DNA from 2 places in the Corynebacterium sp. CMW7794 genome. Region 1 is predicted to be linked to the other one. Evidence: predicted binding sites of a transcription regulator. Region 1 holds the regulator's gene; the other holds the start of a gene.
The links. Region 1 encodes LexA, which represses DNA repair genes until DNA is damaged. Its sites were predicted from a motif close to CGAACANNTGTTCG; they were not measured.
Positions count from the first base shown of each region.

Region 2: a site for LexA is predicted at 1,055-1,068, ahead of HMPREF3227_RS02145 (HNH endonuclease signature motif containing protein). Genes of this name have one in related genera too.

Region 1 is NZ_KQ961717.1:26,549-29,961, forward strand. Features, by position in the region: gene ptsP (phosphoenolpyruvate--protein phosphotransferase) at 1-213, shown strand, start outside; gene HMPREF3227_RS02955 (DeoR/GlpR family DNA-binding transcription regulator) at 394-1,179, opposite strand; gene lexA (transcriptional repressor LexA) at 1,554-2,255, opposite strand; gene HMPREF3227_RS13195 (hypothetical protein) at 2,811-3,011, shown strand; gene nrdR (transcriptional regulator NrdR) at 3,209-3,413, shown strand, end outside.
Region 2 is NZ_KQ961714.1:95,528-98,940, forward strand. Features, by position in the region: gene hemL (glutamate-1-semialdehyde 2,1-aminomutase) at 1-499, opposite strand, end outside; gene HMPREF3227_RS02145 (HNH endonuclease signature motif containing protein) at 1,212-2,450, shown strand; gene HMPREF3227_RS02150 (DMT family transporter) at 2,457-2,771, opposite strand; guanidine-III (ykkC-III) riboswitch at 2,781-2,845, opposite strand; gene HMPREF3227_RS02155 (NAD(P)-dependent oxidoreductase) at 2,873-3,413, shown strand, end outside.

The DNA.
Region 1 (3,413 bases):
GGCGAGGCCGCCGCTGATCCGATGCTCGCCGGCGTGCTCGTCGGATTGGGCGTGAACTCCCTGTCCTGCGCCGCCACCGCCGTCGCCGGCGTGGGCGCTCAGCTCTCGGAGCTCACCCTGGAGCAGTGCCAGAAGATCGCCGACATCGCCGTCAACTCCGTTGGCGCTTCTGAGGCCCGCGAGGCTGTCCGCGAGTACATCGCGAACATCTAAGCGACTTCTGCAGCCGCTGCCGCCCGTGCCCCGTGCATGGGCGGCTTTGTCGTCTTGGCCAACTCGTGTGTCTCGCCACGTGTCGGTCGACCGGAACATGGTTGGAGATACCGAAACGCCCCATTGGCTCATTGTGTGAACCGATGGGGCGTTGTGCAGTGGAGCGTTGGAAAGTCTGGTTTACTTGTCCTCTACGACAATGACCTCAACCTCGCGGTCGCGCAGTTGGTCGATGAAGGACTGCGGTGCGCCGGAATCCGTGATGACCACATCAAGGTCAGCGATTGACGCGAAGCTCACGAGGTAGTCATTGCCCAGTTTCGTGGAGTCGCAGAGCACGACAACCTTCTGTGCGTGGGTAACGAAAGCGGACTTCATTGCAGCCTCTTGGGAGTCTGCCGTGGACAGTCCGTGGTCGAGGGTAAGCGCGTTCGTACCGATGAAGGCGACGTCAGCGCGCATGAGTGCCATGGTGCGCAGCGCCGTATCGCCGACCACCGCCTGCGTGATGGCGCGGACCGTGCCGCCCAGCAGCTGGACCTCGGAGAGACCATTGCTGGCCAGAGAGAGCGCAATGGGAAGGCTATTGGAAACGATGGACCAGCTGTGCGCGTTAGGCTGAACCGAGATGAGGTCAGCGAGAGCGTTGATAGTGGTACCAGCGTCGAGAAAGATGGAGCCGCCCGGCTGTGGGAGGTAGTCCACCGCGGCGCGTGCGATGGCCGACTTGGCGGTTGACGCGGAGCGTGAGCGTGCGTCGAGGGTAAACTCCGCGGTCTGGAAAGACTGGGAAGCAACAGCGCCGCCGTGGACGCGGTGGACGACGCCATCGCGGTCGAGCACCGCTAAGTCGCGTCGAATGGTCTCCGCGGTGACATCGAATCTCTCGGAAAGTTCGGTGACGTTGACGCGCCCTTCGACGGCGGTCAACGAAGCAATCTGGCGGCGGCGCTCCTCAGCGTACATGGCGGCATCACTTCTTTTACTCGGGGACAATTCCGGTCAACGCGTGGTGCGGCGAACAGGACCAGTGCTGCGCAGGCCTCGGTAAGGGAGCCGGGAGCTGGTGCGTCGCGGCGCACTGCATTGCTGCGGTCGCGTTGCCGTATGAAGATATAAGACCATTGTCCCAAAACACGCGTAAAACAAAGGCGTTCGGATCTAATCTCACATTGAGGTGTGCGCCACATCGCCCCTAAAAATTGTTCTACATGGGATTTCGGCTGTGTGCGGACTTCAATCTGTGATGAGTGTCCATGCAGGTATCGCCCCAATTAAGGGGTAAAAAATACCAGAAAAGGGTGGGTAATCCCACCCTTGACTCGTAAAAGGTTATCCGATTAAATCTTGCGGAAAACGGACACGACCTTGCCCATAATGGTGGCATGAGTGCCGTCGATGGGGTCGAAGTCATCATTGTGCGGCAATAGCCACACGCCGGTGGAGTCACGGTGAAATTCCTTGACCGTTGCTTCATCGCCACCCAACAATGCTGCGACAAAGTCGCCTTCCTCGGCGGTGGACTGCGAGTGAACGATGACCCAGTCGCCGTCGAGGATGCCCGCATCCTTCATGGACTCGCCGACGACCTGGAGCATGTACAGATCCCCGGAGCCGACAATCTCGTCCGGCATGGGGAAGTAAGTGTCCACGTTTTCCTCTGCTGTGATGGGGGCGCCTGCGGCAATGCGGCCGACGACCGGCACGTAGCTCACTCCCGAGGCCTCCGGCGGAACCGGCTGTGCGTCCGCAGACTTCGGTGCAGGGCCCGGCTTCTTCTTCTGATCGTGGAGGTGGCGAACGTCCACCGCGCGCGGCTTGTTAGGGTCACGGCGCAAGAACCCCTTTTCCTCCAGCTGCTTGAGCTGGTAGGCCACGGACGAGGTGGACTGCAGTCCGGTAGCGTCACCAATCTCGCGAATGCTTGGCGGATAACCGCGCAGCAGGACTGCGTCGCTGATGACTTCGAGAATGCGACGCTGGCGCTCGCTCAGCGCGGAAACGTCAGGCTTGCCGGTATTTTTTGCTGACTTGCGGGGCATGGGGTCAAGGCTCCTTTGGGTGGGGCGAAAAGTCGTGTGGTCGGTGGACGGGACGAACGTGCGGATACGGACTGGGCGTATTTGCACGAACCGGGAGATGGCTGGGCGAGGAATATGATCCGCCGTGATGCTACCTCCGAGTCGTGCCAGAGACGTGCGACTGCCATGAAATGGCTTCCCCTCTATTTGTAGCACGCTAAGCACGGATGTTCGAGAAATTTGTACGATTTGTGGACAAATTTTCGAAACCTTGCTATAAATCGAACATAGCAACTAATTCGAACATAACAGCGACCAACTTTCGAACATGTTCTTACCGCTTCGTATGATGGCCGCACACGACGAAAGGACTCTCTCATGGCTATCGCATTGAACACTAGTCGCTTCGCAGCTCGTACCTCGTCTTTGGTTGACAATCACTCCGCCGCAGTCGTGCCGCCGGCGGCCGTGTGGGATGTCCCGGCGGGGCATCGCACTCCACGTCGAACCGGCGCCTACGGTGGGAGCGTTCGAACGCTAGATATCGAACGCCGGAGCGGTCATGGACCAGCATCCGTGCGTCCTCGCAATGCTCGTGTTGATGTTTCGAACACGGAGGAGAGGGAATCGTTGCGCGGCGGCGCAGTGCTCGGTGCCGTGTTTGGAGCAGCGCTCTTCTTCACCATCGTCTTCGGCGGCGGCGCCGCGGAAGAGACCATGACTGGTGCGGATATGGCGCCGCAGGCAGAAGTGGCCGCTGTCAACGGTGCCCGCTAGGTCGCTTGGTCACGCGGGCGGTAGGGAAAGCTTCGCTTGGGGACGTCACGGCGCGGCATGCCGGGGACGTTCGCAAGCGAGACATAAGTAAATAGGGCCCGCGAGGGCAGGGCGCTACACTGGGACATCGAATCCGTACCGCACCCATGGCCGCACAAGTGGCCGTGGTCGCTGCGGCACCGTGGAGAGGAGTCCCAGTGTATTGCCCGTTTTGCCACAATGAACAGTCGCGCGTCATCGACTCACGCGTCGTGGACGCGGGCACAGCCATTCGCCGGCGCCGCGAATGCACGAACTGCACGGGTCGCTTCACGACCGTGGAGAAGGCCGTGCTGCTCGTGGTCAAGCGTAACGGCATTACGGAGCCGTTTAGCCGCGACAAACTCATCCGCGGGGTGCGCC
Region 2 (3,413 bases), on a different contig from region 1:
GCGCGAACGTCGCAACGCCGGAGCCCGCGGCGGCAAGCAGCGCGTCCACGTGGCCGTGGTAGCAACCATCAAACTTGAGGACTTTAGAACGGCCCGTAAAACCGCGGGCCAGACGCACGGCGGACATGGTGGCCTCCGTGCCGGAGTTGACCATACGGACCTTCTCCGCAGCGGTGCGCTCGACGATAGCCTCCGCGAGGAGAGCCTCGCCCTCCGTGGGCGCGCCGAAGGACAGGCCATCCACGGCCGCCTTCTGTACGGCCTCGATAATCTCCGGGTGTGCGTTGCCGTGAATCATGGGGCCGTAGGAGCTCACCAAATCGACGTACTCGTTACCGTCCACGTCCCACAGGCGCGAGCCCTTGCCCCGTGCGATAACGCGGGCTTGACCGCCCACCGAACCGTACGCGCGGACCGGCGAATTCACGCCGCCGGGGATGACTTGGGAAGAACGCTCGAACCACTGCTGGGACTGGGAGATATTAGGCATGGGAATCATTGTAACTATTTAAGCGCCATACAAAAGTCTGATATTGCCACCGCGCCTCACCTCGCTTAATCTGGGGTCACACACTGTCACATACCCGGGGGGATATCGTGCTCACACGCACCGTCACTTTTTCTGCCATTACCGCTCTCACCTTGTCCTTGTGTGCCTGCGCTGCACCTGCGCCGTCGCTCGCACCGCGCCACACCACCACGCCCGTCTTCGCCGAATGGACGCCCGCTCTTTCTCCCACGCCCCTGCGCCCGCGCCCTTCCACACCCCCGCCCACGCTTTCCGATGCCCCCTCTCCCACCCTCGCGCACACATCCACGTCTACATCGGTCCGCATATCTGCGCCGGCCCTTTCGACACCTCCGCCCGCCCCGGCTCCGGCTCCTGCGCCGAAGCCCGCACGACCCAAGGCTCCCGCGCTCCCTCGCATGCCCGAACTTCCTGCTCTGCCCACCGTCCCCACCTTGCCGCCGCCACCTCCCGCTCCGACCCTGCCGCCGCTTCCTGCGCCGCCCACCCTGCCGCAACCTACTCTGCCGCCACCACCCCAAATGCCGAACATCCCTGCGCTTCCTGCCCCCCGCATGCCAGACCACCTGAACTTCACATAACCGCTGTTCAACGCATATACATGCGTTCATGTTGACCCCCTGTTTTAGAGTGGCATTCGTACGTTAGTTCCCCTCCTTCATATCTCTCCCGGAGCCGAATCATGACGACCGCCACCACTACTTCCACCCCGCCCACCCGTTTCTACGCTCCCACCAACCCCGACTGCCCCGAGACCCGCGAAGCCGCCCGCATGCACCGCGAAGAATTCGCATTCTGGGAAAAGCATCTCCCGGAGCCCTCTCTCGACATCGATCTCGTCCTGCGCCGCCTTCAGGCCATCACGGGCAAGGATCTCACCGAAATCAATAACTACATCTCCGCCCTCTACCGCCTGCGCGAGCTGCCCAAGCTGGCTGCCCTCCAGGCAAAGTATTTCTTGCTCGACTTCAATCGTCTCATCGGCATTGACAAGGCGCTCGACCGCCTCGGCGTCGCACCGCAGTTCCTCTACGACCAGGTCGATCAGGCGCTCATCGACTACCTCACGCCCCGGCGCGCCAACCAACATCTGCCCACGCGCGCCAATATCGTGCGCCGGGTCCGCGAAATCATCACGGCGCTCGATGACACCATCGCCATGCGCAAGGGGCACAAGAAGCGCCGCTTCCGCTCCGATTCCGAATTCATCTCCCTCGAGGTCGAGGAAGAAACCCGCGCCATCATCGACCAGCAGGTCCGCGAGATGGCCAAGGAGCTCGGCGTCCCGCTTGCCGATGCCGCCGTGGCGCTGCTTACTGGCGCCGTCAAGCCCACCGCGCACGTCATCCTCCACACATACCGCGCGACGGACGTGGAATTCGCGCCCACCTTCATCGAGGGCTATGGCACGACGTTAGAAAATCTAACGCCCACCGTGGTTCGCGACGAGTCCCAGGTCGAGGAGTCTTGTTCGTACAAGACACCGGACGTCATGGCGAAATTCATCGAGGGCCGCGACGGCACGTGTCGCTTCCCTGGATGTAAGCGCCCCGCACACAAGTGCCAGAAGGATCATTGCGTCGATTTTTCTGACGGTGGCCCCACGCACCCGTCGAACCTGTTCTCCTTCTGCCAGCACCACCACAATATGAAGACGGACGGGCGTTTCTATTACATCCCTCACCCGGAAACGGGAGATCTTGTCTTCCTTTTCGAGGACGGCACCTGGGAAATCACGGAGCCCTCGGGCCCGCTCTCGCCCAAGCAGAAGCACTGGGTCCAGTCCGTCTCCCAGAACATCCAGGCCCGTCGCCGCAGCTCCCGCGCCGAGGCCCAGGCCCTCAAGATCGAGCTCGACGGCCAGATTGTTGAAATTTACGAGGCCCCGCAGCCCGACCCGGACGAGCCCGCGCCGTTCTAGTTCCGCCTAGCCGGTGACCTTCAGCCCGATAATTCCGCCCACAATCATCGCCACGAACAGCAGTTTCACCGCGGTCATCGTCTCAGCACCCGTGAGGAAGGAGTAGCCCAGCGTCGCCACCGCGCCGATGCCCACCCACACGGCATACGCAGTTCCCACCGGAAGCGACTTAAGCGCCCACGCGAGCCCGCCCATAGACACCGCGAGCCCCGCAAAGAAAATGACAGTGGGCCAGAGCTTCGTCATGCCTGCCGAGCGGTCGAGCGCGGTCGCCCACACCGCCTCAAACAAACCGGAGATTACCAACACGAGCCAAGACATAGCTATCCTTCTGGCCGTCTTGTCGCGTGGCCGGGTACGGCTCCCTCGTCCGGGGCGCAAAACTCTGCGCGCCTGCGCACCATTCTGGCACACTCGATTCCATGAAGATCGCATTTTTAGGTACTGGCCGTATGGGCACTGAATTGGCCCGTCATCTTTTGAAGGACCACGAGGTCACCGTGTGGAACCGCACTGCCGAGCGCGCGCAGCCGCTCGTCGACGAGGGCGCTACACAGGCCGCGACTCCGCAGGGCGCTGTCAAGGACGCCGAGGTCATCATCACCTCGCTCTTCAGCCCTGACGATGTGCGCGAGGCCGTCATTAAAACTGACGTTATCCCCGCCGGTATCCCGTGGATCGACACGACGACTGTCTCCCCTGCCGCCGCCCGCGAGTTCGCAGAGGCCGTGCCCACGTACGTCCACGCGCCCGTCGTGGGGTCGCTCGGTCCGGCCCGCGCGGGCGAGCTGGGCGTCTATGTGGGCGGCGCGAATCGCGAGATCAGGGATCTCGCCGTCGAGATCGCCCGCCCCTGGGCCCACCCCGACAAGCTCATCCCCGTCGACTCCGGCGCGGCCGCCGCGACCGGCAAGCTGCTCGCCAACATGGCGCTCTCTGTCATGGCCGAGGGCGTCAAGGAAG